3 regions of the Pseudomonas sp. R151218B TE3479 genome follow, and region 2 is predicted to be linked to each of the others. Evidence: predicted binding sites of a transcription regulator. Region 2 holds the regulator's gene; each other region holds the start of a gene.

Region 1 (10,508 bases), 1.3 Mb from region 2:
GCGTACGTTTTCACGTCGCTGAGCGTGGAAGATTCAACGTCGGTTTTTTTCTTCAGAATAACTTTGGCCATGGTGCACCTCACTCGAAAAAAGGTTTGAGGAACTGCCCGCACATGGACGGGCTCAGGCACAAAGTAGTGACAATAATTAGAAACGGCACCCTAACAACTGACACAAACACTGAAGGCGATGACTTTCCCTGTGGGAGCGAGCTTGCTCGCGATGGCGGAGTGTCAGCCAACCTTAATGTGACTGAAACAATGCAATCGCGAGCAAGCTCGCTCCCACAGGTGGGTGGTGAACTTCAATTTTGCGTTCTCCCACCCTTTCGTTCGATCAGGCCAACGCCTTATCCAACGCCTTTTCGATTTCCGTCTTGATCGTGCCGCTCATGGCCGACATCAACATGCCCAGTTCCACGTCGACGCGGATCGAATCCTCGCCCACATGCACTTCGCCCTTGACCCCGGAACGCTTGAGTTTCAGGGTATCGCCCACCCACTGCGGCTCCAGGCCATAGCTGTCGGACAACTTCTGCGCCAGCTTGTCGGCTTTCTCTCGCGCCGCTTCCTTGCCCAGGTCATGGGCACGCTCAACCGTTATACGGGCCATCGGATGACTCCTGTTTTATCGGGACATACCTGAACGTTTCGGACACTGGCTGCGTCAAAACGTCCAGGCGGTAGCCCATCTTACCTGCAGCCTTGCCAAGACAAAGCCCTCCACCGGGATTAGAATGTCCCGCATTCTTTTTTGGTGACCGCGATATGACTGATCAGCGCAAAGGCAGCGATGCCGAACCCACCACTCACTTCGGCTTCAAGAACGTGCCGGAAAGCCAGAAAGCGGAAAAAGTCGCTGAGGTTTTCCACTCCGTAGCCGCCAAGTACGACTTGATGAACGACCTGCTCTCGGGCGGCATGCACCGGCTGTGGAAGCGTTTCGCAATCGAGCTGTCGGGCGTGCGCAGCGGCAATCGTGTGCTGGACATCGCTGGCGGCACGGGTGACCTGACGAAGAAGTTTTCCCACATCGTCGGGCCGACCGGCCAGGTGGTGCTGGCCGACATCAACGAATCCATGCTCAAGGTCGGCCGCGACCGCCTGCTGGACCTGGGAGTGGCCGGCAATGTCGAGTTCGTCCAGGCCGACGCCGAAAAGCTGCCGTTCCCCGACAACCATTTCGACTGCGTGACCATCGCCTTCGGCCTGCGCAACGTCACCCACAAGGAAGACGCCCTGCGCTCGATGCTGCGCGTGCTCAAGCCCGGCGGCCGCCTGCTGGTGCTGGAGTTCTCCAAACCGACCAACGCGTTGATGTCCAAGGCCTATGACGCCTACTCGTTCGCCTTCATGCCGCTGATGGGCAAGCTGATCACCAATGACTCGGAAAGCTATCGCTACCTGGCCGAATCGATCCGCATGCACCCGAACCAGGAAACCCTGAAGTCGATGATGGTCGAGGCCGGTTTCGACCGCGTGACCTACCACAACATGACCGCGGGCATCGTCGCCCTGCATCGCGGTATCAAACCCTGATGCTGCTCACCGGCCTGCTCGCCAGCGTCGAACTCGGTATCAACCGGGTGCTGCGCCTGGACAGCACGGCGCTCGCGCGCCTGGCGCACTTGAGCGGCAAGGTGATCGCCGTCGACTGCCGCAACCCGGCGTTGCAGTTGTTCATCCTGCCCAGCGACGAAGGCCTGATGCTCGCCGCCCACTGGGAAGCCGAAGCGGATTGCACGCTGCGCGCCCCAGCCTCGAGCCTGTTGAACCTGGCCCTGGGCAAGGACAAGACCGCGGTGCTGCACAGCCCTGAAGTCGAGCTCGACGGCGACAGTGGCGTGCTGTTGGAGCTGGCGGCGATTCTCCAGGACCTGGAACTGGACTGGGAATACGAAGTGTCCCGCTGGATCGGCCCAGTGGCGACCCAGTTGCTCAGCGGCCATCTGCACAGCCGCCGTCGCTGGTACCGCCAGGGCTTCGCCAGCCTGGGACAGAATCTGAGTGAATACCTGGCCGAAGAATCGCGTACCCTCGTAGGCCAACGCGAGGCCCAGGCCCGTTTTGATGAACTGGACCAGGTCAAGCTTGACCTGGAACGTCTCGAGGCGCGTTTCGAGCGCCTTTCCCGATCCCTTGAAACCAAGCGATAACGCATGAAGCTGCTTGCCGTCCGCCGTTTGTTGCGCATCCAGCGCGTCGTGATTCGCTACCGCCTCGATGACCTGCTGTTCGCCCTGCCGCTGCCCTGGTTTCTCCTGGCGCTGCGCTTCGTGCTGCCGTGGCGCTGGTTCCCCCGACGAACTCTGGACCTGACGCGTGGCGCGCGCCTGCGCCTCGCCTTGCAGGACCTGGGACCGATCTTCATCAAGTTCGGGCAGATCCTCTCGACCCGTCGCGACCTGCTGCCCGAAGACATCGCCGATGAACTGATGCTGTTGCAAGACCGCGTGCCGCCGTTCGATTCCAAGCTGTCGGTGGCCCTGATCGAGGAACAACTGGGCAAGAAGATCAGCGAAGTTTTCAGCCGTTTCGACGTCGAGCCCCTGGCCTCGGCCTCCGTGGCCCAGGTGCATGCCGCCCAGCTCAAGAGCGGCGAAGAGGTGGTGGTCAAGGTCATCCGGCCGGGCCTCAAGCCCATCATCGCCCAGGACCTGGCGTGGCTGTTCATCCTCGCCCGCGCCGCCGAACGGTTGTCGGCCGATGCCCGCCTGCTGCACCCGGTGGACGTGGTCCAGGACTACGAAAAAACCATCTACGACGAACTCGACCTGCTGCGCGAGGCCGCCAACGCCAGCCAGCTGCGCCGCAACTTCGAAGGCTCGCCGCTGCTCTATGTGCCCCAGGTCTATTGGGACTGGTGCCGGCCGAAAGTCCTGGTGATGGAGCGCATCTACGGCATCCAGGTCACCGACCTGGCGACCCTGGCCGACCAGCGCACCGACATGAAACTGCTAGCCGAACGCGGCGTGGAAATCTTCTTCACCCAGGTGTTCCGCGACAGTTTCTTCCACGCCGACATGCACCCGGGCAACATCTTCGTCAGCACCGTGCAGCCGTGGAGCCCTCAATACATCGCCATCGACTGCGGCATCGTCGGCAGCCTGACCCCCGAGGACCAGGACTACCTGGCCCGCAACCTGTTCGCCTTTTTCAAGCGTGATTACCGCCGTGTCGCCCAACTGCACATCGATTCGGGCTGGGTGCCGGCCGAGACCAAGCTCAACGAATTCGAAGCGGCGATCCGTACCGTGTGCGAACCGATCTTCGAAAAACCGTTAAAAGATATTTCCTTTGGTCAGGTGCTGATGCGCCTGTTCCAGACCGCCCGGCGCTTCAACATGGAAGTCCAGCCACAGCTGGTGCTGTTGCAGAAGACCCTGTTGAACATCGAAGGCCTCGGTCGCCAGCTGTACCCGGACCTGGACCTGTGGAACACCGCCCAGCCGTTCCTCGAGCGCTGGATGCGCGAACGCGTCAGCCCGCGGACCCTGCTGGGCAACGTGCAGAGCCAGTTCGAGCAGATCCCGCACTTGGCCAACATGACCCGCGACCTGCTCGAACGCATGTCCCAACCCCACGCCCACGACCCGGCGCCCCCCTGGCACCGACGCAAGGACGACTGGCTGTTGCGCCTGCTTGGCGCGGCTCACCTGGGCGGCGGCGCGGTGCTGGCGACCGGCGGGCCGTTGAGCGAAATGGGTCACTGGCCGGCCGGCATCATGATGGCGGTCGGTCTGTATCTGGTCGTTCGCCGATAGCCAGCACCGGTTCGCGCTGGCACACTGTTTCAACGCTGGGCCCGCCGACGTCAGGTGCGCGGCCCTTGGTCGGAGTCAACGATGAAAAACTGGCAGGACGAGATCAAGTGGGACGCTGACGGCCTGGTGCCGGCCATCGCCCAGGACCACAAGACCGGGCGCGTATTGATGATGGCCTGGATGAACCGTGAAGCGCTGGCCCTGACCGCCGCCGAGAACCGCGCCATCTATTGGTCACGTTCCCGTGGCAAGCTGTGGCGCAAGGGTGAAGAGTCCGGGCATGTGCAGCACCTGCATGAGATGCGCCTGGACTGCGACGGCGACGTCATCATCCTGATGGTCGAGCAAGTCGGCGAGATTGCCTGCCACACCGGCCGTCAAAGCTGCTTCTATCGCGTCTTCGAGAACGGCGACTGGAAAACCGTCGACCCGGTACTCAAGGACCCGCATGCCATTTATTCAGGACATACCCATGAGTGACACCCTGACCCGCCTGGCCCAGGTGCTGGAAGAGCGCAAGGGCGCCGCGGCCGACAGTTCCTATGTCGCCAGCCTGTACCACAAGGGCTTGAACAAGATTCTGGAAAAAGTCGGCGAAGAATCCGTCGAGACCATCATCGCTGCCAAGGATGCCGCCATCAGCGGCGACTGCAGCGACGTGATCTACGAGACCGCCGACCTGTGGTTCCACAGCCTGGTCATGCTGGCCCAACTGGGGCAGCATCCGCAGGCCGTACTGGATGAACTCGACCGTCGCTTCGGTCTGTCCGGGCACGTCGAGAAAGCCTCGCGCCCGTCCGCCTGATCAATTTTTGAGAGGAGTAGCCACATGGGTATCTTTGACTGGAAACACTGGGTCGTCATCCTGGTCGTCGTGGTGCTGGTGTTCGGTACCAAGAAACTGAAGAACCTCGGCACCGATGTCGGCGAGTCGATCAAGGGTTTTCGCAAGGCCATGAACGATGACGAGAAACCGGCCGATCCGACGACAAACCAGGCTCAGCCCGCACAACCGACCCAACCGGTACACCCACAGGCCACTCAGCCTGTGAATGCGCCGAATACCATCGACGTGCAGGCCCAAAAAGTCGAAGAGCCCATCCGCAAAGACTCGTGAGCACTGACTAATGTTTGGGATCAGCTTCACTGAACTGCTGCTCGTCGGCCTCGTCGCCCTGCTGGTACTGGGCCCCGAGCGCCTGCCGGGTGCTGCGCGCACCGCCGGTCTCTGGATCGGGCGCCTGAAGCGCAGCTTCAATGCGATCAAACAGGAAGTTGAACGTGAAATCGGTGCCGACGACATCCGTCGGCAACTGCACAACGAACACATTCTGTCCCTGGAGCAGGAGGCGCGAAAAATCTTCACGCCCACCCAGCAGGAACCGACGCCAGTTCAGCCTGTGGCCGAACCGACGGTGCTTCCCCAAGCGCCAGAAGGTGGCGCGTCGGTGGCTGAACCGGCGCCAGTGTCACCGACGGTCGCGGATACAGCGCCGCCAGCTATCACTGCGCCTAACGATCCTACTTTGCCGCCGCGAGCCCCATGAGCGATATTCCTGAAAACGACCAGCCGATGCCGCTGGTATCGCACCTCACCGAGTTGCGCACCCGCCTGCTGCGTTGCGTCGCGGCGGTGTTCATCATCTTCGCCGGGCTGTTTTCCTTCACCCAGCAGATCTACACATTCGTCTCCACGCCACTGCGCCAGTACCTGCCGGTAGGCGCGACAATGATCGCCACCGACGTGTCGTCGCCGTTCCTGACACCATTGAAGCTGACGATGATGGTCTCGCTGTTCCTGGCGATCCCGGTGATCCTGCACCAGATCTGGGGCTTCATCGCACCGGGCCTGTACAAGCATGAAAAGCGCATCGCCGTGCCGCTGTTGGTGTCCAGCATCCTGCTGTTCTACACCGGCATGGCCTTCGCCTATTACCTGGTGTTCCCGCTGATCTTCAAGTTCTTCGCCGCCGCCACCCCGGCGGGCGTGGAGATGATGACCGACATCAGCAGCTACCTGGATTTCGTCATGACGCTGTTCTTCGCCTTCGGCGTGGCGTTCGAAATCCCCGTGGCCGTGGTGCTGCTGGTGTGGATCGGCGTGGTCGACGTGGCCTACCTGAAGAAGATCCGCCCCTACGTGATCATCGGTTGCTTCGTGGTCGGCATGATCCTGACTCCGCCGGACATTTTCTCCCAGACCCTGCTGGCGGTGCCGATGTGGCTGCTGTTCGAGATTGGCATCCTGTTCGGCGGCTTGGTGCGCAAGCGCCGGGAAGAAGTACCCGAGGACCAGCCGGTCGACGACCACAACGACCAGCCGCCAGCGACCCAGGCGTGAACCTGCTGCTGCTCGAAGAGGCCGATTTCATCGGGCCTGACCGCGTCATCCTGAGCGATCGGAGGTTGACCCACATGCAGGAAGTCCATCGCAGTGCCGTCGGTGACAGCCTGCGGGTCGGGCGCATCGGCGGGTTGATGGGCTCGGCCCAGGTGCTGCGCCTGGAGGCTCGCGAGGCCGAACTGCAGGTGACCCTCGACCAGCCGCCACCGGCCAAGTTGCCGTTGACCCTGGTGCTGGCGCTGCCGCGTCCGAAAATGCTCAGGCGAGTGTTCCAGACGGTCGCCACCATGGGCGTGCCGAGGGTGGTGCTGGTCAACAGCTATCGCGTGGAAAAGAGCTTTTGGCAGACGCCGTTCCTGGAGCCCGAGGCGATTCGCGAGCAATTGATCCTGGGCCTGGAGCAAGCCCGGGACAGCGTGCTGCCAGACATCATCATCGAAAAACGCTTCAAACCCTTCGTCGAGGACCGCCTGCCGGCCATCACGAACGGCACCCTCGGACTGGTTGGCCACCCTGGCAACCATCCGCCTTGCCCGCGAGCGCTAACGGAACCAGTGACCTTGGCCATCGGCCCCGAAGGCGGTTGGATTCCCTACGAGATCGACCTGCTGGGCAAGGCCGGCCTGCAACCGGTACAGCTGGGCGAACGGATCCTGCGGGTCGAGACTGCCGTTACGGCCCTGCTCGCACGACTGTTCTGAGCCCTTTGGTTTACCACGGTATTCCAAACGCATCTAACTCATTTCTCCTGTTATTCCTTTATGGGCCGATAGTGCTTTACACAAAGCAGTTCCGCCCTTCAAGGGAGTATCAGCATGTTCCAATGGCTAGGTAACGTAGGCGTTAATCGCAAACTTGGCTTCGGTTTCGGCCTAGTGCTGTTCTTAACCTTGATGATCGCTTTCACCGGATGGATCGGCCTGGGCCGCGTGATTGCCCACGGAGACATGCTCGGGCTCATTGCCAGCCTGAACGACCAGACCAAGGACCTGCGTACCGCGCGCATGGACTATTTTTCGACCCGCGGTGAAAAGGGCCCAGGGGAAATCAACGATCTGCTCGGAAAACTGGAGCCTGGGCTACAAACCGCCCGTCAATCGATCGAGCAGCCAGCCGACATGGTGCTCCTCGACAAACAACTGGGGGCTATCGCCGACTACAAGGTTGCGTTCGCCGATTTGACCCGTGCCATGGCCAGTCGCGAGGATGCACGCAGCAAATTGGGCGCCAATGCCGATAACGCCGTAGCCCGTGTCGCCAGCGTTGAAAACGCCATGCGGCAAAGCGCCGACGTTGCTCAATTCGACAGTGTGGTCAGCCTGAGCAAGGCCATCCAGCAAGCCCGCTATCAGGTTCGCGGCTACACCTACAGCGGCCAGGCCGACGCCGAACAGCCTGCCCTGGATGCCATCGATAGCGCGTTGAAAACCCTCGCCAGCCTGCCGGCCCAACTACCAGACGAACACGCCGCCAACCTGCGGCAGGCCAACGAATCGTTCAAGACTTATCGTGCAGTGGTCGGCCAGTTCCATGATGCCCAGACCGCAAGCGCTGCCGCGATCAAGCGCATGTCCGACTTAGGGGTGGTGCTACGCGAGGCCAGCGGAAATCTCACCCAGTCCCAGACCATCGTGCGCGACCATGAAGCCAGCGAAGCCAAGATTTTGCTGGCATCGGCCGCCGCGCTGGCCTTCCTCTTCGGCGTGATCGCGGCCCTGGCGATCACCCGGCAGATTGTCACCCCGCTGGAGCAGACCCTCAAGGTCGCCGAACGCGTGGCGGCAGGCGACCTGACCCACAACCTCAGCTCCGAGCGCCGCGACGAACTGGGCCAACTGCAACGGGCCATGCAGAGCATGACCGTGGGCCTGCGGCAACTGATCGGCGGCATCAGCGACAGCGTCACGCAAATCGCCAGCGCCGCCGAACAACTCTCCGCCGTCACCGAACAGACCAGCGCCGGGGTCAACAGCCAGAAAGTGGAAACCGACCAGGTCGCGACCGCCATGCACGAAATGACCGCCACCGTGCAGGAAGTGGCGCGCAATGCCGAGCAAGCGAGCGAAGCAACGGCCGCCGCGGACCAACAGGCTCGCGAAGGCGAAAAGGTGGTCGGCGAAGCCATCGCCCAGATCGAGCGCCTGTCCAACGCGGTGGGCAGCTCCACCGAAGCCATGGGCCACCTAAAACGCGAGAGCGACAAGATCGGTAGCGTTCTGGACGTGATCAAGTCCGTGGCCCAGCAAACCAACCTGCTGGCCCTCAACGCGGCCATCGAGGCGGCCCGGGCCGGTGAAGCCGGGCGTGGGTTTGCGGTGGTGGCCGACGAGGTGCGCAGCCTGGCCCAGCGCACCCAGAAGTCCACTGAAGAGATCGAGCAACTGGTTCTTGGCCTGCAGACCGGAACCGAACAGGTCGCGACCAGCCTGGACAACAGCCGCAGCCTGACCGACAGCAGCGTCGAACTGACCCGCCGTGCCGGCGGCTCACTGGAAAACATCACCCGCACCGTCTCGGCGATCCAGTCGATGAACCAACAGATCGCCGCCGCGGCCGAGCAACAGAGCGCCGTGGCTGAAGAGATCAACCGCAGCGTACTGAATGTTCGCGATGTGTCCGAGCAAACAGCCGCTTCCAGTGAAGAAACTGCCGCCTCCAGTGCCGAGCTGGCGCGACTGGGGGTTCATCTACAGACGCTGGTGGGACGCTTCAAGGTCTAAAAATGTAACCCCCGTGGCGAGGGAGCTTGCTCCCGCTTGGGCGCGAAGCGGCCACCAGCGCCGTCAGACTTTGCCACGGCTTCGCAGCCGAGCGGGAGCAAGCTCCCTCGCCACGGAAACGCATTACGTCTATTTTTCTACAGATCCCGCCCGAACCGCCGATACAGGCCAGATAAAACCAATCAGCGCTACAAGGGAGTATCAGCATGTTCCGGTGGCTTGCCCAGGGTCTGGGAAACGTAGGCGTTAATCGCAAACTCGGCGCAGGCTTCGGCCTGGTGCTGTTCCTCACCTTGATGATTGCATTCACCGGTTGGTCCGGCCTGGGCAATGTCATCAGCCGGGGCGACAAGCTGGGGTTCATTGCCAGTCTCAACGACTTGAGCAAAGACTTGAACCTGGCCAGCATCGACTACAACACCACGCGGGGCGAGAAAGGACCGCAGCCGGTCAACGACCTGCTGGGCAAGCTCGAAGAGGGCCTGAAGACTGCTCGCCTATTGATCGAACAACCGGCCGACGTGGCGCTGATCGATGCGCAACTGGCCGCCGTCGCCGAATACAAGGGCGCCTTCGCCCAGATGACCCGCGCCACCGTCAGCCGCGAAGATGCACGCAGCAAACTCGGCGCCAGCGCCGACAACGCCGTGGCCCGCGTCGCCGAAGTTGAAAAGTCGATGCTGCAAGCCGGCGACGTCACCCCGTTCAACAGCGTGGTCACCCTGAGCAAGGCCATCCAGCAAGCCCGCTACCAGGTTCGCGGCTACACCTACAGCGGCAAGAGCGACGCCCAGCAACCCGCCCTCGATGCCATCGACGTCGTCCTCAAACTGCTTGCGCGCCTGCCAGACCAATTGCCCCAGGAACACGCCGCCGGCCTGCAGCAGGCCAGCGACTCGTTCAACCTCTACCGCGCGGCGGTCGCTCAGTTTCGCGACTCGCAAATCGACAACGCCGCGGCCCTCCAGCGCATGAGCGAGCAGGGTCAGATACTGATGGATGCCAGCCAGAAGCTGACCGTGTCCCAGACAGCCGTGCGTGACCGCGACGCCGCCCAAGCCAAGATGATCCTGATCGTAGCGGCCGCCCTGGCGCTGCTGTTTGGCGTGATCGCTGCGCTGTTCATCACCCGGCAGATCGTGGGCCCCCTCGGCCAGACCTTGAAGGTTGCCGAACGCGTCGCCGCCGGCGACCTGACCCACAACCTCACCTCCGACCGTCGCGACGAACTGGGCCAACTGCAACGCGCCATGCAAAGCATGACCGTGGGCCTGCGACAATTGATCGGTGGCATCAGCGAAGGTGTGACCCAGATCTCCAGCGCCGCCGAACAACTCTCGGCCGTGACCGAGCAGACCAGCGCCGGGGTCAACAGCCAGAAAGTGGAAACCGATCAGGTCGCCACCGCCATGCACGAAATGACCGCCACGGTGCAAGAAGTCGCCCGCAACGCCGAGGAAGCCTCCGAAGCCGCCCTCGCTGCCGACCAGCAGGCTCGCGAAGGTGACAAAGTGGTTGGCGAGGCCATCGCCCAGATCGAGCGGCTGGCCAAGGAAGTGGGTAACTCCACCGCCGCCATGGGGGATCTGAAGCGTGAAAGCGACAAGATCGGCAGCGTCCTGGACGTGATCAAGTCCGTGGCCCAGCAAACCAACCTGCTGGCCCTCAACGCGGCCATCGA
Region 2 (10,508 bases):
AAATGCTGGCGAGCGGGCCATCCGCTGTTCGTTCACGTTCGACATGAGGCTCGACTACACGCGCTTCGTGAAGCTGGCGAACGAGTACATCCCGGGCTATCTGGACAGCCCGATCAACGCTATCCGGCCTGAGTTGGAAGGTTTGGCCTACCACGTTTCATTCAATTATCTGGGCGGCGCGGCGGGCAATATCGGCAGCAACGCTGCGTTGTTCCGTCTCTTCGTCAATCCCAATGATTACCAGAACAATTGGTCAAGTGGCGAGCTGCAAAGGCGCTATGGCAAGCCTGAATTTGAAATCTTTGGTTCGCGCTTGCGCATGAACGCGCGCACAGACTTTCGATGGGAAGATCCCAAGCGGATGATCGAAATCGCCGATTTGCCGATCATTTGGTTCCAGTGGGCCCTGGGACTGATGGAGGGACATGACGTTTCGCCTGATTCGCCGCCCTCTGATACCAAGGCGCCTGCGACGAAAGTCGTCGGCATGTATCCCAGTGACGAACTGGTTGATATCGGAGAAGGGCTTCAGATCTTCAAGGGCATGCGATATGTCCGGGGCTCAACGCTGAATTTTGGTCGAATTCTGCAGGAACAGATGCTTATAGCGTAGTGATCGGCATGGCGTGGTGGGTCGTCAGCCTCTGACAGGCGCCATTGCGCCATCGCGAGCAAGCTTTGCTCCCACAGCCTGCGTGCAACGCTTCTATGCCAGCCTCCGGCGAAAGTTGGAAGGCTTCTTGCAATACCCCGTCTGCGCCCCCTTCGGGCGTCAAAAGTTTGCTTCACAGGAACGGGGAAAATCGGTGGATCGCTCACAGTTACTCAGCACCGCGCGCAGCAATGTCGTAGACCTCAGCCGGGGCAATCTGGGCGTGCCGCTGTTGCTGCTGGTCATGCTCGCCATGATGATGCTGCCGGTGCCGCCGTTCCTGCTGGACGTGTTCTTCACGTTCAACATTGCCCTGTCGATCGTCGTGCTGCTGGTGTGCGTCTACGCCCTGCGGCCACTGGATTTCGCCGTCTTCCCCACCATCCTGCTGGTGGCCACACTGTTGCGCCTGGCGCTGAACGTGGCGTCCACCCGTGTGGTGATGCTCCACGGCCAGGACGGGCACGCCGCCGCCGGTAAGGTGATCCAGGCCTTCGGTGAGGTGGTGATTGGCGGTAACTATGTGGTCGGTATCGTGGTTTTCGCCATCTTGATGATCATCAACTTCGTCGTGGTGACCAAGGGCGCCGGGCGGATTTCCGAGGTGAGCGCGCGTTTCACCCTCGATGCGATGCCCGGCAAGCAGATGGCGATCGACGCCGACCTTAACGCCGGTCTCATCGACCAGAGCCAGGCCAAGCTGCGTCGCCTGGAAGTGGCCCAAGAAGCCGAGTTCTACGGTTCCATGGACGGTGCCAGCAAATTCGTGCGCGGTGACGCCATCGCCGGCCTGCTGATTCTGTTCATCAACCTGATCGGCGGCATGGCTGTCGGCATCTTCCAACACAACATGTCGTTTGGCGACGCCGGCAGGGTTTACGCCTTGTTGACCATTGGTGACGGTTTGGTGGCGCAATTGCCATCACTGTTGTTATCCACAGCGGCCGCGATCATGGTGACCCGTGCTTCGGGCTCCGAAGACATGGGCAAGCAGATCGGCCGGCAGATGTTCGCTTCGCCCAAGGCCCTGGCCGTCGCGGCCGGTCTGATGGCCGTGATGGGCCTGGTGCCGGGGATGCCGCACATTTCCTTCCTGACCATGGCCGCCGCCGCCGCGGGTGGTGCCTACCTGTTCTGGAAGAAGCAGAACGTGCAGAAAGTCCAGGCTCTGCAAGAGGTCAAGCGCCAGCAGGAACTGCTGCCGTCGCCGGCCCGTGCCATGGAAACCAAGGAGCTGGGCTGGGATGACGTGACCCCGATCGACATGATCGGCCTGGAAGTCGGCTATCGCCTGATTCCCTTGGTCGACCGTAACCAGGGTGGTCAGTTGCTGGCGCGGATCAAGGGGGTGCGCAAGAAGCTCTCCCAGGACCTGGGCTTCCTGATGCCCACTGTGCACATTCGCGACAACCTCGACCTGGCGCCGAGTGCCTATCGCCTGACCTTGATGGGGGTGATTCTGGCCGAAGCCGAGATCTACCCCGACCGTGAATTGGCGATCAACCCGGGCCAGGTCTATGGCAGCCTCAACGGCATCACCGCCAAGGATCCGGCTTTCGGCCTGGAAGCGGTGTGGATCGAAATCAGCCAGCGGGCCCAGGCCCAGTCCCTCGGTTATACCGTGGTGGACGCCAGTACCGTGGTGGCGACCCACTTGAACCAGATCCTGTACAAGCACTCCAGCGAGCTGATTGGCCACGAAGAAGTCCAGCAACTCCTGCAAGTGCTGGCCAAAGGCTCGCCAAAACTGGCTGAAGAGCTGGTGCCGGGCGTGGTTTCGTTGTCGCAGTTGCTCAAGGTGCTGCAGGCGCTGTTGGCCGAACAAGTGCCCGTGCGCGACATACGCAGTATCGCCGAGGCCATCGCCAACAACGCCTCCAAGAGTCAAGATACCGCCGCCTTGGTGGCTGCGGTTCGGGTCGGCGTGTCCCGCGCAATCGTCCAAAGCATTGTAGGCACTGAGTCTGAGCTGCCTGTGATCACCTTGGAGCCAAGGTTGGAACAGATATTGCTCAATAGTCTGCAGAAGGCAGGACAAGGCTCGGAAGAGGGTGTTCTGCTGGAGCCAAGCATGGCCGAGAAGCTGCAGCGTTCGCTGATCGAAGCAGCCCAGCGGCAGGAGATGCAAGGCCAACCGGTGATCCTGCTGGTGGCCGGTCCGATTCGCGCGATGCTCTCGCGATTCGGTCGCCTCGCGGTCCCGGGGCTGCATGTGTTGGCGTACCAGGAAATACCGGACAACAAGCAAGTGACCATCGTTGCGACAGTAGGGCCCAACGGCTGAGGTAGTGGTTTATGCAAGTGAAGCGTTTTTTCGCCGCCGACATGCGTCAGGCCATGAAACTGGTTCGTGACGAGCTGGGCGCTGAAGCAGCCATCATTGGCAACCGTCGTATCGCCGGCGGTGTCGAGCTGACGGCGGCCCTGGATTACAAACTGTCTGCGCTGGCCCCGCGGGTTCCGAACATGGAACTCGAAGACGAGCTGCGCAAGACCCAATCGCGCATCGCCAGCGCCCAGGCCGAACTGAGCCTGCGCAGCAGCGAAGGCGAGGGTGCCGCGGGCACCAATCGTCAATTGTTCGCCGGCCAGCCGCTGACCGCGGGCCTGCCGTTGACCGCTGCCGAGCCGCTGATCGAGCAGGCCCAGGCCGAACCGCGTCGTCCTGAGCCGGCACCCGCCGCGCCTGCCCGCGGGCTCGACCCGCGCGCCCTGGACTCGATGCGCTTCGAACTCAACAGCCTGCGCGAACTGATGGAAGTCCAACTCGGCTCCCTGGCCTGGAATCAGCTGCAAGGCAGCCGTCCGGCCCAGGCCAACCTGTGGCGTCGCCTGCAACGCATCGGCTTGTCCGGCCCGTTGTCCCGGGACCTGCTGGCGCTGATCAATGGTATCGAAGAGCCTCGCCAGGCCTGGCGCATGTTGCTGGCGCACCTGGCGCGGATGATCGCCACGCCGGAAGTCGAGCCGCTGGAGGAGGGCGGGGTGATTGCCATGGTCGGTCCTGCCGGCATGGGCAAGACCACCACCCTGGCCAAGCTCGCCGCCCGTTATGTACTCAAGTACGGCGCCCAGAGCATCGCCCTGGTGAGCATGGACAGTTTCCGCATCGGTGCCCAGGAACAACTCAAGACCCTGGGCCGGATCCTCAATGTGTCGGTGACTCATGTGGATCCGGGCCAATCCCTGGCCCAGGCGCTCGAGCCGCTGCTGCGCAAGCGCGTCGTGCTGATCGATACCGCAGGCCTGCAAGCCAGCGATCCGGCCCTGCGCATGCAGCTCGAAAGCCTGGCCGGACGCGGTATCAAGTCAAAAAATTATCTCGTGTTGGCAACCACCAGCCAGAAACAGGTTCTAACCGCCGCATACCACAGCTACAAGCGCTGCGGACTGGCTGGCTGCATCCTGACTAAGCTGGACGAAACGGCAAGCCTGGGCGAGGTGTTGAGCCTGGCGATCGGTCATGAACTGCCGGTGGCCTACCTGACCGATGGGCCGCGGATCCCGGATGATTTGCATCTGCCGCGCCGTCATCAACTGGTCAGCCGTGCCGTGAGTGTGCAAATGCAGGAAGAACCCAGCGAAGAAGCCATGGCTGACATGTTCGCTGACATCTACCACAGCCCGACCAAACAGGTCGGCTGAGGTAATCATGAATATTTTTTGTACCTACATCGATGGTCTGCCATGCATTGTTCCTTATGCGAACGCGCAGCCAGTAATGTGGCCTCCGTCTAAGAAGACAAGGTAAAGAACGAACATGGGCAGCATGCATCCCGTACAGGTGATCGCGGTGACCGGCGGCAAAGGTGGCGTCGGGAAGACTAACGTGTCAGTGAACTTGTCCCTGGCTCTGGCAGAGCTTGGCCGACGGGTCATGCTGCTGGACGCCGACCTGGGCCTGGCGAACGTCGACGTGCTGCTGGGGCTTACCCCCAAACGCACCCTGGCGGACGTGATCGAGGGCCGTTGCGAACTGCGCGACGTGCTGTTGCAGGGGCCGGGCGGGATTCGCATCGTGCCGGCTGCCTCCGGTACCCAGAGCATGGTTCACCTGACCCCGGCCCAGCACGCGGGCCTGATCCAGGCCTTCAGCGACATCGGCGACAACCTCGATGTGCTGGTGATCGACACCGCGGCCGGCATCGGCGACTCGGTCGTCAGTTTCGTCCGCGCCGCCCAGGAAGTGCTGCTGGTGGTCTGCGACGAACCGACGTCCATCACCGACGCCTACGCCCTGATCAAACTGCTGAACCGCGACTATGGCATGAACCGCTTCCGCGTCCTGGCCAATATGGCCCAGAGCCCGCAGGAAGGGCGCAACCTGTTCGCCAAGTTGACCAAGGTCACCGATCGTTTCCTGGACGTCGCCCTACAATACGTCGGCGCCGTGCCGTACGACGAAAGCGTACGCAAGGCCGTCCAGAAGCAACGTGCCGTTTATGAAGCTTTTCCTCGTTCCAAATGCGCGCTGGCGTTCAAGGCGATCGCCCAGAAGGTCGATACCTGGCCACTGCCGGCCAACCCCCGCGGGCATCTGGAATTTTTCGTCGAGCGTCTTGTGCAACAAACAGCAGGGCCCGTGCTATGACAGCCAGCGGTTACAACCATCTCTACAAAAAATCGGCACGGGACGCCCAATACGAATTGATCGAGCGTTATGCGCCACTGGTCAAGCGTATTGCCTACCACTTGCTGGCGCGGTTGCCGGCCAGTGTCCAGGTGGAGGACTTGATCCAGGCCGGCATGATCGGCCTGCTTGAAGTGTCGAACAAATACGACGCCAGCAAAGGTGCCAGTTTCGAGACTTATGCCGGTATCCGCATTCGCGGGGCGATGCTCGATGAAGTCCGCAAGGGCGATTGGGCGCCGCGTTCGGTGCACCGCAATACCCGCATGGTCAGTGACGCGATTCGGGCAATTGAAGCGAAAACCGGGCGTGACGCTAAAGATCATGAAGTTGCGGCCGAACTCCAGTTGAGTCTCGACGATTATTACGGGATTTTGAACGATACCTTGGGCAGTCGCCTGTTCAGTTTCGACGACCTGTTGCAGGACGGCGAACACGAAGGGCTGCACGAGGATAACGCGAGTGCTCACATGGAGCCGTCGCGTGACCTGGAAGATGAACGTTTCCAGAGTGCGCTGGCGGATGCGATTGCCAATTTGCCGGAGCGTGAGCGGCTGGTCTTGGCGCTGTACTACGACGAAGAGCTGAACCTCAAGGAAATCGGTGAGGTCCTGGGGGTCAGCGAATCGCGGGTCAGCCAGTTACACAGCCAGTGCGCGGCCCGTTTGCGGGGGCGTTTGGGGGAGTGGCGAGCGCGTTGACAGGCAGTGTGGGGACACTGCGACGAGGCTGGCCTGGCAGGTGCTGCGCCAGTCTCCATCCGTTGTGCTCCAGACCGTTGTCGAGTGTTGTGCCGGATTTGATTGAAATGGCGCGTCCAGGTGCTGGGCGCGTTTAAGACTGCTTGGAGGTCGAATTGGACAAGAACATGAAAATCCTCATCGTTGATGACTTCTCAACGATGCGGCGGATCATTAAAAACCTGTTGCGTGACCTTGGGTTCACCAACACGGCCGAAGCAGATGACGGGACCACTGCGCTCCCGATGTTGCACAGTGGCAACTTCGATTTTCTGGTCACCGACTGGAACATGCCGGGCATGACCGGTATCGACCTGCTGCGCCAAGTGCGTGCCGACGAAAAACTCAAGCATCTTCCGGTGCTGATGGTCACTGCCGAAGCCAAGCGCGAGCAGATCATCGAAGCGGCCCAGGCCGGTGTGAACGGCTATGTGGTCAAACCCTTCACGGCCCAGGCGTTGAAAGAGAAGATCGAAAAAATCTTCGAACGCATCGGTTAACGGCGCCACGGGGGAGCTATGGACAACGAATCTTCAATGGGCGATTTCGAATCGACCCTGAAAAAACATGCCCGCGAACTGGTCGACAGCCTTGAAAAAGGCCGCTTTGGCGATGCGGTTCAAATGATCCATGAGCTCAACCAGACCCGTGACCGCGGTCTGTATCAGGAAGTGGGCAAGCTCACGCGTGAACTGCACAGCGCGATTGTCAATTTCCAGATCGACCCGCACATGCCGCAGGCCGAGGAAGTCTCGCAGATCACCGACGCCACCGAGCGCCTGGGGTATGTGGTCAAGCTGACCGAAGCCGCGGCCAACCGCACCATGGACCTGGTGGAGAGCGCAACGCCGCTGGTCAATGGCCTGAGCGAAGACGCCCAGGCCTTGAGTACCGACTGGGGCCGGTTCATGCGTCGTGAAGTCGGTGCTGAAGAGTTTCGGGAGCTGGCCCGTCGGGTCGACGGTTTCCTGACGCGCAGCAGCACCGAGAACCGCGCCGTGGCAAGCAACCTCAACGACATTCTGCTGGCCCAGGACTATCAGGACCTGACCGGTCAGGTGATCAAGCGCGTGACCCAGTTGGTCACCGAAGTTGAAAGTAATCTGCTCAAACTGGTGTTGATGGCCAGCCAGGTCGACCGCTTTGCAGGTATCGAACACGACCGTGAAGCGATGCTCGCTGAAAAAGATCCACAAAAACATCTCTCTCAGGGTGAAGGTCCGCAAATTCATGCCGATAAAAGAGAAGACGTTATGTCCGGTCAGGACGATGTGGACGATTTGCTGTCCAGCCTTGGATTCTGAGTTTTAGCCCTGTTTTAGGAGCAGCCATTAATGAGCTTCGGCGCCGATGAAGAGATCCTTCAGGATTTCCTGGTTGAGGCCGGCGAGATTCTAGAGCAACTATCCGAACAACTGGTCGAGCTGGAAAGCCGACCTGATGATGCGGATCTGCTCAATGCAATTTTTCGCGGTTTCCACACTGTAAAAGGAGGCGCCGGCTTCCTCCAGCTCAACGAGCTGGTGGAGTGCTGTCACATTGCCGAGAACGTGTTCGACATCCTGCGCAAGGGTGAGCGTCGTGTTGACTCGGAGTTGATGGACGTGGTGCTCGAAGCGCTGGATGCGGTCAACAGCATGTTCAGCGAAGTGCGCGAGCGCTCGCCGATTACCCCTGCTACCCCTGAGTTGCTCGCCGCGCTGGCACGCCTGGCCGAGCCGCAATCGGCTGACGAAGCGGCGCCGGTTGCCGAAGCGGTGGTTGAAGAGCCGGTCGCCGAAGAATCGGGTGACATTACCGATAATGAGTTCGAACAGCTGCTGGACTCCCTGAATACCGTCAAGGCCCAGGCCGAGGCGCCGGCCGCTCAGGTCGCACCTGCTGCGCAGGGCGCCGGGGCTGGCAGCGATGAAATCACCGATGCCGAGTTCGAGTCGCTGCTCGACCAGCTTCACGGCAAGGGCCAGTTCGCGCCGGATGCGGTCGTTCCGCCGACGGCCCCCGCCGCCCCGAAAGCGGCTGGCGACAGCTCCGACATCACCGACGACGAATTCGAAGCGTTGCTCGACCAGTTGCACGGCAAGGGCACCTTTGCCGTTGACGCGCTGGATTCGGCCATCGCTTCGGCGCCGACGCCGGCCAAGCCTGCCGCCGCTGCCGCTGGCAGCGATCTGATCAGCGACCACGAATTCGAATCGCTGCTCGATGAGCTGCATGGCAAGGGCAAGTTCAGCGAAGTCGGTACGGCGTCTGCCGCGCCTGCCGCCACCGCGGCGGCACCGGCGGCCAAGGCTGCTGCGCCCAAACCCGCAGCCAAGGCACCGGAACCCAAGGCCGAGCCCGCCAAGCCTGCCGCTGCCGCCCCGGCGCCAGCCCGGGCTCCGGCGGCTGCGCCAGCGGAAAAACCGGCCAGCGAAGCCGAGACCACCGTTCGGGTCGACACCGCACGCCTGGACGAGATCATGAACATGGTCGGCGAACTGGTGCTAGTGCGTAACCGTCTGGTGCGCCTGGGTCTCAACAGCCAGGACGAAGCCATGTCCAAGGCCGTGTCGAACCTCGACGTGGTCACGGCCGATTTGCAGACCGCGGTCATGAAGACCCGGATGCAGCCGATCAAGAAAGTCTTCGGGCGCTTCCCGCGCCTGGTTCGCGACCTGGCTCGCCAGCTCAAGAAAGAAATCAACCTGGAACTGGTGGGTGAAGAGACCGACCTCGACAAGAACCTTGTCGAGGCCCTGGCCGACCCGCTGGTCCACTTGGTGCGCAACGCGGTCGACCACGGCATCGAGTCGCCGGAAGAACGCGAAGCCTCGGGCAAGGTCCGCAGCGGCAAGGTGATCCTGGCCGCCGAGCAGGAAGGTGACCACATCCTGTTGTCGATCTCCGACGACGGCAAAGGCATGGACCCGAACGTGCTGCGTTCCATCGCGGTGAAACGCGGCGTAATGGACAAGGATGCCGCCGACCGCCTGAGCGACACCGAGTGCTACAACCTGATCTTCGCCCCGGGTTTCTCGACCAAGACCGAGATTTCCGACGTTTCGGGCCGTGGCGTGGGCATGGACGTGGTGAAAACCAAGATTTCCCAGCTCAACGGTTCGATCAACATCTATTCGACCAAGGGCCAGGGCTCGAAGATCGTCATCAAGGTCCCGTTGACCTTGGCGATCATGCCGACCCTGATGGTGATGCTGGGCAACCAGGCCTTCGCCTTCCCGCTGGTCAACGTCAACGAGATCTTCCACCTCGACCTGTCGCGCACCAACGTGGTGGACGGCCAGGAAGTGGTGATCGTACGGGACAAGGCATTGCCGCTGTTCTACCTCAAGCGCTGGCTGGTCAGCTCCGCAGCTCATGTGGAGCAGGGCGAGGGCCATGTGGTGATCCTTTCGGTGGGCACTCAGCGGATCGGCTTCGTCGTCGACCAGTTGGTGGGCCAGGAAGAAGTGGTCATCAAGCCGTTGGGCAAGATGCTCCAGGGCACCCCGGGCATGTCCGGCGCCACCATCACCGGCGACGGCCGCATCGCGTTGATTCTCGATGTGCCAAGCATGCTCAAGCGTTACGCCGCCCGGCGTATTTGATTCTGGAGGGGGGCGGCCCAGAGCCGCGCCTCGTCTAACGGAGTGTTTATGGTAGTTAAAGTCCTGGTGGTGGACGATTCGGGTTTTTTCCGTCGCCGCGTCTCGGAAATTCTTTCGGCGGACACGAGTATTCAGGTCGTCGGTACCGCGACTAATGGCAAAGAGGCGATCGATCAGGCCCTGGCACTCAAGCCGGACGTGATTACCATGGACTACGAGATGCCGATGATGGACGGCATCACGGCCGTGCGGCATATCATGCAGCGCTGCCCGACCCCGGTGTTGATGTTTTCGTCCCTGACTCACGAAGGCGCCCGGGTAACCCTCGATGCGCTGGACGCCGGGGCGGTGGACTTCCTGCCGAAGAATTTCGAAGACATTTCGCGCAACCCCGACAAGGTCCGGCAGTTGCTGTGCGAAAAGGTCCACAGCATTTCCCGCAGCAATCGTCGTGTCGGTGCCTACAGCACTCCGGCGCCGGCCCCGGTTGCGGCGCCAAGCCCTGCGCCAGCGCCGACGGCATCGGGCAGCTTCAATCCGGCCCCGGTACGCAGCGCCCCGGCACTTGCGCCGACGCGTTCGGCACCTGCCAGTGCAACGTCGCCGGCACCCAAGCGCAAAGCCTACAAGCTGGTGGCGATCGGTACGTCCACAGGCGGCCCGGTGGCGCTGCAACGGGTCCTGACCCAGTTGCCGGCCAACTTCCCGGCTCCCATCGTGCTGATCCAGCACATGCCCGCGGCGTTCACCAAGGCGTTTGCCGAGCGTCTGGACAAGCTGTGCAACATCAGCGTCAAGGAAGCCGAGGATGGTGACATCCTGCGTCCGGGGCTGGCCTTGTTGGCGCCGGGTGGCAAACAGATGATGATCGACGGCCGTGGCGCGGTGAAAATCCTGCC
Region 3 (10,508 bases), 1.3 Mb from region 2:
CGCAAGACACCGCGATATAGGGTTTAATGCAAACGTGCAATTGGAAAATATCATGCTCGATTCCCTGGAGAAGGAAAGTTAATTCCAAGTGTCATATCCAGGCTAGCAACTCGCCGGGCAACACTTAATACGGCCGGCGAGTCTATAGATTAGCCCTGTGGGCATATGTAGGACTTTTCTGATTCGCTACCGACAACTCCTTCTTTGATCACGCAAAAGTAAACAGACCTAACTCCAGCGGCAAAGGGGTCGCACCTTCACCGCCGGATACGTGATGATGATCAAGGGACTAGGCACGAGCCGTTACCTAGGAACATGGTCACCCGCGCCTCGCTCTCCTCAGAAGTTATCGTCTCTCCACCATCTACAACATAGGAGTAGCTGATTCGCCCTCGCCCCTCACTGCCCCCCGGACCATCTGGGTCATACGTGGGCAGAAGGTGCGTTTCGTAGGGTTGTACCCGCCAGATGAAGCCTGTCACCGGCCAGGTTGTGTCATCCAGGGTGACCGTTTCATTCTTCTCGGCCCCATCGATCGGCGTTTCTCCAGCGGTACCCGCCAGCGCGACCCAGTGCAGGGTCACATCATCCCCGATGCCCAAGTTGTAAGGCGGGCCCGATAGATCAGGCACTTGCACACGAATGGCGTAGTCGGGACCATCGAGCGAATCGCAATTCAAGAACTGGCCCTTTTTATCGGGAAAGGTCGGCGCAGGGGGCTGGAAGATGACCGCGTTCACCTCGACCAGCGTGTCGTCCGAACGTTGGCGGTTGGGAGAGTTGGGAGAATTGATCCAGTACCACACCGGCACCTCGTCGCCATTGCCGCCCTTGTCGATGTAGGACCACGGAATGATTTGCGTTTTTTCATAGCCCTCTTTATCAGTGGGCAAGACCGTATAATCGGCTTCGACGACGTGCTCGCCGTTCCAGTAAATCTTTACGATTTCGTCCGCCTTCACATTCGGGTACAACTCAAATACAAAGTCGGCATTTTTATTATTGTGCGCTCGGGTCAAAACGTTAGGCGTTGTTGAATTCTCGCCAAAGACGTCACCCAATGGGATGTCACCATTGATCGGATTAGGCCAAGGATCGGTGGGCGTGGGCCCCGGTAGCCAAAAATTGGTCACGACCGTAATCCCTGTTTCGATGTCCGAACCATAAGGCACCGTGCCTCGCAATACGCGATAACTTACTTGAATACTAATCGGCCCGGTCGCAGCGCCGTATTCGCTACGCAGCACGTCCGGGTCGATGCGGATGCTCTTGGTTGGGGCCAAACCCATGTTTTCCAAAGGAAGCACTGTCGTTCCCCAGGTCACCTCAATGAAATCGTTCCCCTTTCGCCCCGTATAGGTTTTGACGACTGCATCCACGCCATCCAGAGCATCTTGAAAATCGAGGAACCCCTTGAATGTCGCTTGCGGTACTTCGATTCTTTGAAGATCAGGGGGCGGCCAAGTGCCCAAGGCCACGCCCAAGGCGGTTACGTCAGACAGTGGAGTGCGATTCTGCGCTTTGTCGCGCAGTGCATACACCGCATAGCAGCCACCATCGCCCACCCTCTGAATGACGTCGACAGGTATCCGTAATATCAGGTCATTCGGTACAAAATCTGTGACCGTAGGCGGGGTACCGGGCAGGTTATCCGGCAACGGGAGTGTTCCGTACCACAGAAAATATTGATCGCTTGCCGCGCGGTCGTCATATTCGTCAAGGATCGCCGGCACCCCAGTAGGATTAGCCGCCAAAACAGCATCGGTAATGGGAGACGTAATGGTTAACGGTTTGGGCTCCTTATGGTTATAGGGGGGCGTGCTATCGAAAATACGAGTGGTGGGTAGTGACTCGTCGTGGCTGTCGTTGTAACTATCTAAATACGCTCTGAATGTATAAACGCCATCGATGGCAAAGTGCTTGCGCTCAAGGGTCAGTTCAAACGGAAAATCGGTGGACGGGTCGACCGGATGAGGAAAGCTTCTTTCAGCAACGTTTTCATAATCTGCTTCAGCAGGCGTCGCACCCGAAGCGAACTGCAAATACATGATCGACTCATCATCCGGAAGTGCCGGCAAGTCAGAGAAACCCAAGAATTTGACTTGCAGATCCCTATCCAGATCTTCGCTATGGAGCGTACCGTCTGTGCTATCGACCACCCTGGCCAGAAGCTCAGGAGGATCCAAAGCCTTGGGCCCTGAATGCTGTTCACGTCGCTGCGCGAGGTAGTCAATACGAGCCTGCGCCGCACTGGTTTTCTTGTCCACGCTTGCCATATCCGATTCTCCTGATATCCAGACCGTCGTGATTGAAGCCATCGCCGTAAGGCTCGGCAAACACAATGCCCATGGACACCTCGAAGCGTTTCACATCGACCAATGGGGCCTGCGACTGATTGAACGCCCTCTTTCATATCTTGGATACTGTCAGAGTTGACAGGTCGTCCTTTTACAGAGCACAAGCAGCGACTGCCCGCCAGAAAAGCCGAGTGTTCAAACCAAGGGACTATTCGCCAAGCCCGGGCCGCATCCCGTGCCAGCACATTTAGTTAGCCTGCTTTCTTTTATCCTCACCTCGCGCCATGATGAGGTTCTCTTACCGCTGCCCGCGAACGAGCCCCATGCCCACGCCTTCCTCCGCTCCCAGCTCCTTGTCGATCACCCTGCAGATCGTCTCCATCGTTTTCTACACCTTCATCGCCTTTCTCTGCATCGGCCTGCCGATTGCCGTGCTGCCCGGGTATGTGCACGAACAGCTGGGCTTCAGCGCGGTGGTGGCCGGGTTGACCATCGGTTCACAGTACCTGGCGACCCTGCTCAGCCGTCCCATGGCCGGGCGGTTGTCGGACAGCGTCGGCACCAAGCGCGCCATCGTCTACGGGCTGTCGGGGATTGTGCTCAGCGGCGTGCTGACGCTGATTTCGACCTTGCTGCAGAGCTTTCCCCTACCCAGCCTGTTGATACTGATCGCCGGCCGCCTGCTGCTCGGCGTGGCCCAGGGGCTGATTGGCGTGGGCACCATCAGTTGGTGCATGGGCCAGGTGGGGGTGGAACACACGGCCCGCTCGATTTCCTGGAACGGCATCGCCTCGTACGGGGCCATCGCTATTGGCGCGCCATTGGGGGTGGTGATGGTCAGTGAATTGGGTTTTGCCAGCCTGGGTATTGCGTTGTCGTTGCTGGCTGGGGCTGCGCTGTTGATGATTCGCAACAAGCCGTCGGTGCCGGTCATTCGCGGCGAGCGCTTGCCTTTCTGGGCGGTGTTTGCGCGCATTGCACCGTTCGGGGCGGGCCTGAGCCTGGCGTCGATCGGCTACGGCACGCTCACCACGTTCATCACCCTGTTTTACATCAGCCGCGGCTGGACCGGCGCGGCATGGTGCCTGACGGTATTCGGCGTCTGCTTCATCCTGGCGCGGTTACTGTTCATTTCCAGCATCGCCCGCTTCGGTGGCTTCAACTCGGCCATTGCCTGCATGAGCATCGAAACCCTCGGGCTGGCATTGCTGTGGCTGGCGCCGTCCACCCCGTTCGCCCTGGTCGGCGCCGGATTGGCCGGCTTCGGGTTGTCGCTGGTGTATCCGGCGCTGGGGGTGGAGGCCATCAAGCAAGTGCCCAACACCAGCCGTGGCGCGGGCCTGAGCGCCTACGCGGTGTTCTTTGACCTGGCGCTGGCGATTGCCGGCCCGTTGATGGGCGCGGTGGCATTGAACCTGGGCTATTCGTCGATCTTCTTCTGTGCCGCCTTGCTGTCAGTCAGCGGGCTGGGGCTGACCATCCTTCTTATGCGACGCGCGGCCCCGTAGGAGCTGGCGAAGCCTGCGATCTTTTGATCTTGATCGTTCGCTCTCGACTCAATTGTCTGGGACAAGATCGCAGCCTCGTTGCACTCGGCAGCTCCTGCAAGGGAATGCGAGGTCAATGATCGGCCGTCTTCATCCCTGCCCGGGTCGGCTTGCCCAGGGCCTCGCCGAAGAAGCGGCCGGCCTCGGAAATCATGGTGCGGTGGATGTCCTTGCGATCGACACCGTCGGCATCCGTGCAAAGCGCTGGCATCGCAGCGATCTGCTCCTCGGTGCATGGCGCCAGGAAGACAAAATGGCCCGCGCCGGCCAAGGTCTTGAAATCCGGTGCGGTGGGCAGCTTACGGGCCAAGGCGGCGGCATTCTTGTCGAAGGCCACGAGTTTGTCGCCATCACCGCTGTACAGCAGCACCGGCACATGGACATCGGCCAATGTATGACGACCGAATTTCAGGCTCAACGGCGCCATCAGCAGCAGCGCCCGGACCCTGGGATCGGCCACGGGTTGCAGGTCATCGCGATCGGCGATCAATTCGCCCTGGGTGTTACAGGCGTCATGGTCGTCCGGCCGCTGCGCGCAGTAGCGGCGCAGACGATTGAGGTCCGGTGTCGCACCGGACAGGATCAGCGCGGTTTCGCCACCGGCCGAGTAACCGATCACCCCGACCTGTCCGGCATTGACGAACGGCGACAGCATCGGGTCATTAAGCGTTGCGGTGATGGCTTCGGAAATCTGGATTGGCCGTCCGTACAGGTTGCTCAGGGTGCCAAGCCGGCTGTGATCCTGGACGTTGTCACCGGGATGAATCACCGCCACCACGACAAACCCCTTGCGCGCCAGCGAAGTGGCCAGGTCATGCAAGGCCAACGGCGTGCCAGTGTTGCCATGGGACAACATCAATAGCGGAAAGCGGCCGATGGCGATCTGGGCGTCCGGCGCGGCATCGATCTGGTAGCCACCCAGCAGGCTGGATTGTTCCCGGTCGGTGGACGGATAGAAGGCGATGGCGTGCATCGGCTGCTGATCCAGCGGATCGAGAAAGCTCAGCTCATGGAAACCGGCGCTCCAATGCGGATGCGGCCCCGGTGCTGCCTGCACGGAACCGAGACTGGCTAACCAGCAAAGCAGCAGCGCTGCACCAAAACGTGTCATCGAATCTTCCACCTTCACCAGCGCCCGGGAAGGCCCCGTCGCTCGCACATTTGGCCGTGCATAACCTGCGCCAGAATCCTCGGCGCCGAATGCAGCAAAACTCTGCATCCCGGCCATCCAATGACGACGAGAATACAGGGTTTTGCGAAGGTTGCCCGAAGCGCTTGCTGCCTTTACGCAGGTTTTACGCAGCGGCGAACTGTTCGCCGATCTGCGCCTGGGCTTCGTTCATGCCCTTATTGCGCATGTCATCGCCCTTGGCCAACCCTTCCGCACGGACGAATTCGATGTCGGTGATACCCAGGAAACCGAACATCACTTTCAGGTAATCCTCATGGCCTGCACCACTCGGCTGGCCGGCGTGCACACCCCCGGCGGTGGAAACGATCACCAGCTTCTTGCCACCGCACAGGCCTTCGAAGCCCGCTTCGGTGTAGCGGAACGTCTGGCCGGCCACGGCAATACGGTCGATCCAGGCCTTGAGTTGAGTCGGAATGCTGAAGTTGTACATCGGCGCGGCGATGACCAGCGCATCCGCCGCCTGGAACTCTGCCATTGTCTCGGTGCTAAGGTCGGCTTCGTACTTGAGCGCAGCGTCGCGCAATTCGGCGCTGGTACCGGCGGCAACCAGCGTCTGGGCGGAAAAATGGCTGATGGCATCGGCGGCCAGGTCACGGTAGGTGACGGTGATGCCTGGCTCGGCAGCTTTCCAGGCTTCAACCACTTCACGGCTCAATTGGCGGGAAGCGGAGTTGTCGCCGAGAATGCTCGAATCGATGTGCAGCAGTTTCATATCAATGCTCTCCAAATGAGGACCGTAACCAGGCGATCAATTGGCGACCATCCTATCGATGAAGCCAATGATCGATAAGTCAGCATAAATGCGATAGTTTGTCCCACTCACAGGACAATCGAGTTCGCCATGCAAGACCTCAATGACTTGTACTATTTCGCCAAAGTCGTCGAAGCCGGTGGTTTCGCGGCGGCCGGGCGCTTGCTGGGCATTCCCAAATCGCGGTTGTCACGGCGCATCGCCGAGCTGGAAGAGCGCCTGGGCGCGCGGCTGCTCCAGCGCACCACCCGCCAGTTGAAACTGACGGCGGTCGGCGAACGTTACCTGCGCCATTGCCAGGCCATGTTGCTGGAGGCCGAGATGGCCGACGAAGCGGTGGCGAGCATGTCCAGCGAGCCCCGCGGCCGATTGCGGGTGTCCAGCCCCGTGGGTCTGGCCCACCAGTTCCTGCCGGTGGTGATCGAAACCTTCCTGGTGAAATACCCCTTGGTGCAACTGGACATGACCCTGCTCAACCGGCGGGTGGACCTGATCGGCGAAGGCATCGACGTGGCGTTGCGCGTGCGTGACCTGGGGGACGAAGACCCGCTGTTGATGACCCGGCGCTTGCGCCGGGCACGACTGATGCTGGTGGCCAGCCCGGCCTTCGTTGAAGGGCGGCGCATAGAAACACCGGACGATCTGGAGCAGTTGCCAGTGCTGGGGGCGTTGGAAGCCGATCGCCTGGTGCATCTGCGTCTGGTCAAGGCCGATGGAGAGCGTGTGGAACTGAGCCTGGAGGCCCGCCTGGGCATCGATGACTTCATTGTGCGCCGGGCCTGCGCCCTCGCCGGCCTGGGCTGCACTTTATTGCCGAGCATGTATTGCGAGCAGGAATTGCGGGACGGCACACTGGTGGAACTGCTGCCGGGATGGTCGTTGCCCGACGGCTGGCTACAGGCGGTCTACCCGCATCGGCGCGGCATGTTGCCAGCGGTGCGCGCCTGGATCGATCATTTGGTGGAAGCCTTCGAAGGCTGTGGAGATAGAACGCTATGAGTTTGAGCGAAGAGGATGTCGCGCAGTTTTGCCTGGGCTTGCCCGGTGCCAGGGAAGACTACAAATGGGGCGGCGTGCGGGTGTTTTCCGTTGCCGGGAACAAGATGTTCGCCCTCCAGGGCCTGCGGGGCGACTCGTTGGCGTTCAAGGTCGACAAGGATCTGTTCCTGGGCCACTGCGACCGGCCAGGCATTCACCCCGCGCCTTACCTGGCGCGGGCCCAGTGGGTCATCATGCAGGTACCCTACCCACTAGGGGCCGAAGAACTGCGTGGCCTGCTGCAACGCTCGCACCAATTGGTGGTCGGCAAGTTACCGAAGCGTACCCAAGTGGGGTTGTTGCTGTAGTGGCGGCGCGACTGAACCACCGCCATCGCGAGCAAGCTCGCTCCCACAGGTTTGAACTGTCCAAGACTACGCCAACAGGTAACCGCCCAGGAACAACTGGTCGATCCAGAACACCTGATGCAACAGTACGATGAACCAGAACACCACTTGAAACGAGACTTTGCGGGTTTTGTGGCGAAACAGCTGCTGGGCCAGCAAGGCTCCAGGCCAACCGCCGGCCAGCTCCAGTGCATGCAGCACGTTCTCCGGGGTGCGCCAGGCGTCGGCGCGCGCTTTGCGCTTGTCGCTCCAGTACAACAGGAACGCCACCACACTGACGACGCCGTAGGCTGCCATCGGCACCCACGACACCGCCCGCAGCCCGAACAACAGCGAGCCGAACAGCGGCAAGGCGCAGAGCAGCGCAAAGACCATCAGCTTGAGCCGCAGGTGCTGCACGGCCCCACCGGCATTGCCACCTGCGCTTTTACGGGCGCGTGAATCGTTCATGGCTTGGCGGCGGTCCAGTCCACCCAGCCGAACTGCCAGGTGGCCAGGATCAACAGGCCAAAGGCGATGCGATACCAGGCGAACACCGCGTAGCTGTGACTGGCGATGAACCGCAGCAGGCCCTTGACCGCGATCATGGCGAAAATGAACGCCGTGACGAAACCAATGGCGAACACTGGGAAATCCGCCGGAACGAACAGTTCGCGGTACTTGTAGCCCGAGTAGACGGCCGCGCCGACCATGGTGGGCATCGCCAGGAAGAACGAGAATTCGGTAGCGGTTTTACGCGACAGGCCAAACAGCAAGCCACCAATGATGGTCGCACCGGAACGGGAGGTGCCCGGAATCATCGCAATGCACTGGGCCAGACCGACCTTCAACGCGTCCTTCCAGGAGATCTCGTCCACCGTTTCGGCGTGCACCTGGTGCTGGCGCTTCTCGGCCCAGAGCATCACCACACCGCCCACCACCAGGGCGGCGGCTACGGTGATCGGGTTGAACAGATAGTGGTGGATCCAGTCTGCAAACAGCACGCCCAGGACTACGGCGGGCAGGAAGGCGATGAGCAGGTTGGCGGTAAACCGGCGGGCGCCGGGTTGCGTCGGCAGGCCCAGCACCACGTCGAAGATCTTGCGCCGAAACTCCCAGACCACCGCGAGGATCGCGCCAAGCTGGATAATGATGTTGAATGCCATCGCTCGTTCGCCACCGAACTCGAGCAAGTCGGCGACAATGATCTGGTGCCCCGTGCTGGAAATCGGCAGAAATTCCGTCAAGCCTTCCACTACGCCAAGAATCAGTGCCGAAAAGGCGGTCCACAAATCCATTCATCCCCCAAAAAAAGACGCTGTTCATGCAGGTCTTATCAATATTCAAGTGTCATGCAGGTACCCGCAGCGGCTGCACGATAACCGCGACCTTTCAAAAAAAACCAATGAAAAATCAGAACAGGCTCAGGTTTTGCGCTGCGGGGCCGAAATCCTATCAGACAAGCCCTGATAACGCTGCCGCGTTATGACCCAGATCAATCATGGATAGCCGCCAGGCGCTAAAGTGCCGGCCGTCGTTAATGACAAGAATAAGAAACCGGAGTGACAGCGTATGAATAGCTTGCGCAGTGTGTCGATCAGCCGACGCTTGTGGCTCATCCTGGTGGTGGCCGTCGTGATGTTGTTCACGCTCGGTGCCTTCATGCTCAAGCAGATCCACACGGACCTGTATCAGGCCAAGGTGCAGAAGACCCAGCATGTGGTGCAGACCGCCAGTGGTGTGCTGAGCTACTACCATGGCCTGGAAACCGCTGGAACCCTGACCCGCGAGGCAGCGCAAAAGCAAGCCCTCAGCGCGGTACGAGGCCTGCGCTATGACCAGAGCGACTACTTCTGGATCAACGATCTGACGCCGGTCATGGTCATGCACCCGACCAACCCGAAGCTCGAAGGCCAGAATCTCTCGGCGATCCGCGACCCGAACGGTTTTGCGCTGTTCAACGAGATGGTCGCCATCGCCAAGGCCAAGGGTGCCGGGATCATCGACTATCTCTGGCCCAAGCCGGGCGCCGAAGCGCCAGTCGGCAAGACCTCCTACGTCAAATTGTTCGAACCGTGGGGCTGGATCATCGGTTCCGGTGTTTACGTGGACGACGTCCAGGCAGAATTCCAGTCCCAGTTGATCAAGGCTTCGTTGATTGGCTTGGCGATCACCCTGGTCATGGGCCTGCTGCTGACCCTGATCGTACGCAGCATCGTCCGCCCGCTCCAAGAGACCGTCAATGCCATGGCCAATATCGCCAGTGGCGAGAGCGACCTGACTCGCACCCTCGACACCCACGGCCAGGACGAAGTCACCCAACTGGCCCGGCACTTCAACGCCTTTACCGCCAAATTGCGCCAAGTGGTGAGCCAGTTGCAGGACTCGGCCAGTGCACTGGGGCAATCTTCCAGCGAATTGGGCAACGATGCGGCTCAAGCCCAGGAACGCAGCCAACAGCAGTCGCAACAAATGGAACTGGTGGCCACAGCCATCAACGAAGTGACCTATGGTGTGCAGGATGTGGCCAAGAATGCCGAGCACGCGGCCAGTGAGATGCGCGACGCCGAATCCCAGGCCCAGCAAGGCCAGGTCAACATCGATGGCAGCTTGCAGCAGATCGACCGGCTGTCCCAGACCATCGATCAAGCCGTGGAAGTGATTCGCACCCTGGCCAGTGAAAGTACCCAGATCGGCAGTGTGCTGGAGGTGATCCGCTCCATCGCCGAACAAACCAACCTGTTGGCCCTCAACGCCGCGATCGAGGCCGCCCGCGCCGGCGAGCAAGGCCGAGGCTTTGCGGTGGTCGCCGATGAAGTGCGGTTGCTGGCCCAGCGCACACAGAAATCCACCGCCGAGATCCAGGCGATGATCGAGCGCCTGCAAACCCATTCCGAAGCCGCCGTGAAAGTCATCGGCGACAGCAGCCGTGCCTCGCAACTGACCATCGAACAGGCCGGCCTCGCCGGTGCCAGCCTCAACGCCATAGGCCAGGCCCTGCGCAACCTCAACAGCCTGAACGCCTCCATCGCCAGCGCCACCCTGCAACAGGCCCATGTGGTGGAAGACATCAACCAAAACGTCACCCAGGCCGCCGGACTGTCCCACAGCACCGCCATGGCCGCCGAACAATCCAGCCAGGCAAGCGTCCGCCTCAAGGCACTGAGTGAACAGTTGAACGGGCTGCTCAAGCAATTCCGAGTCTAAAGATCGGTGGATGATCCCTGTGGGAGCGAGCTTGCTCGCGATGGCGGTCGCACATTCAGCATTGATGCAAGCTGACCCACCGCTATCGCGAGCAAGCTCGCTCCCACATTGGTTTGTGGAGCTATCCACACCATAGCGTTTACAATCGCC

The links. The regulator FliA, encoded in region 2, starts transcription of late flagellar genes. The targets are predictions, from matches to a motif close to CTAAAGTTTNNNNNNNNNNNGCCGNTAA.
Region 1: a site for FliA is predicted at 8,965-8,992, ahead of AB7M32_RS06570 (methyl-accepting chemotaxis protein). Genes of this name have one in related genera too.
Region 3: a site for FliA is predicted at 8,575-8,602, ahead of AB7M32_RS17780 (methyl-accepting chemotaxis protein). Genes of this name have one in related genera too.

What each region holds. Positions count from the first base shown of each region.
Region 1 is NZ_JBRJHV010000001.1:1,463,731-1,474,238, reverse strand. It holds gene AB7M32_RS06630 (phasin family protein) at 1-71, opposite strand, end outside; gene AB7M32_RS06625 (polyhydroxyalkanoic acid system family protein) at 337-612, opposite strand; gene ubiE (bifunctional demethylmenaquinone methyltransferase/2-methoxy-6-polyprenyl-1,4-benzoquinol methylase UbiE) at 768-1,538, shown strand; partial or broken gene AB7M32_RS06615 (ubiquinone biosynthesis accessory factor UbiJ) at 1,538-2,162, shown strand; gene ubiB (ubiquinone biosynthesis regulatory protein kinase UbiB) at 2,159-3,763, shown strand; gene hisI (phosphoribosyl-AMP cyclohydrolase) at 3,845-4,243, shown strand; gene AB7M32_RS06600 (phosphoribosyl-ATP diphosphatase) at 4,236-4,568, shown strand; gene AB7M32_RS06595 (twin-arginine translocase TatA/TatE family subunit) at 4,593-4,880, shown strand; gene tatB (Sec-independent protein translocase protein TatB) at 4,891-5,310, shown strand; gene tatC (twin-arginine translocase subunit TatC) at 5,307-6,104, shown strand; gene AB7M32_RS06580 (16S rRNA (uracil(1498)-N(3))-methyltransferase) at 6,101-6,808, shown strand; gene AB7M32_RS06575 (methyl-accepting chemotaxis protein) at 6,923-8,827, shown strand; gene AB7M32_RS06570 (methyl-accepting chemotaxis protein) at 9,034-10,508, shown strand, end outside.
Region 2 is NZ_JBRJHV010000001.1:2,773,935-2,784,442, forward strand. It holds gene AB7M32_RS12410 (hypothetical protein) at 1-613, shown strand, start outside; gene flhA (flagellar biosynthesis protein FlhA) at 807-2,936, shown strand; gene flhF (flagellar biosynthesis protein FlhF) at 2,948-4,297, shown strand; gene fleN (flagellar synthesis regulator FleN) at 4,413-5,243, shown strand; gene fliA (RNA polymerase sigma factor FliA) at 5,240-5,983, shown strand; gene AB7M32_RS12435 (chemotaxis response regulator CheY) at 6,151-6,522, shown strand; gene AB7M32_RS12440 (protein phosphatase CheZ) at 6,541-7,326, shown strand; gene AB7M32_RS12445 (chemotaxis protein CheA) at 7,357-9,609, shown strand; gene AB7M32_RS12450 (protein-glutamate methylesterase/protein-glutamine glutaminase) at 9,658-10,508, shown strand, end outside.
Region 3 is NZ_JBRJHV010000001.1:4,123,393-4,133,900, reverse strand. It holds gene AB7M32_RS17820 (hypothetical protein) at 282-2,276, opposite strand; gene AB7M32_RS17815 (MFS transporter) at 2,621-3,805, shown strand; gene AB7M32_RS17810 (alpha/beta hydrolase family protein) at 3,918-4,955, opposite strand; gene AB7M32_RS17805 (FMN-dependent NADH-azoreductase) at 5,140-5,748, opposite strand; gene AB7M32_RS17800 (LysR substrate-binding domain-containing protein) at 5,878-6,786, shown strand; gene AB7M32_RS17795 (MmcQ/YjbR family DNA-binding protein) at 6,783-7,133, shown strand; gene AB7M32_RS17790 (DUF1294 domain-containing protein) at 7,200-7,622, opposite strand; gene AB7M32_RS17785 (undecaprenyl-diphosphate phosphatase) at 7,619-8,449, opposite strand; gene AB7M32_RS17780 (methyl-accepting chemotaxis protein) at 8,724-10,358, shown strand.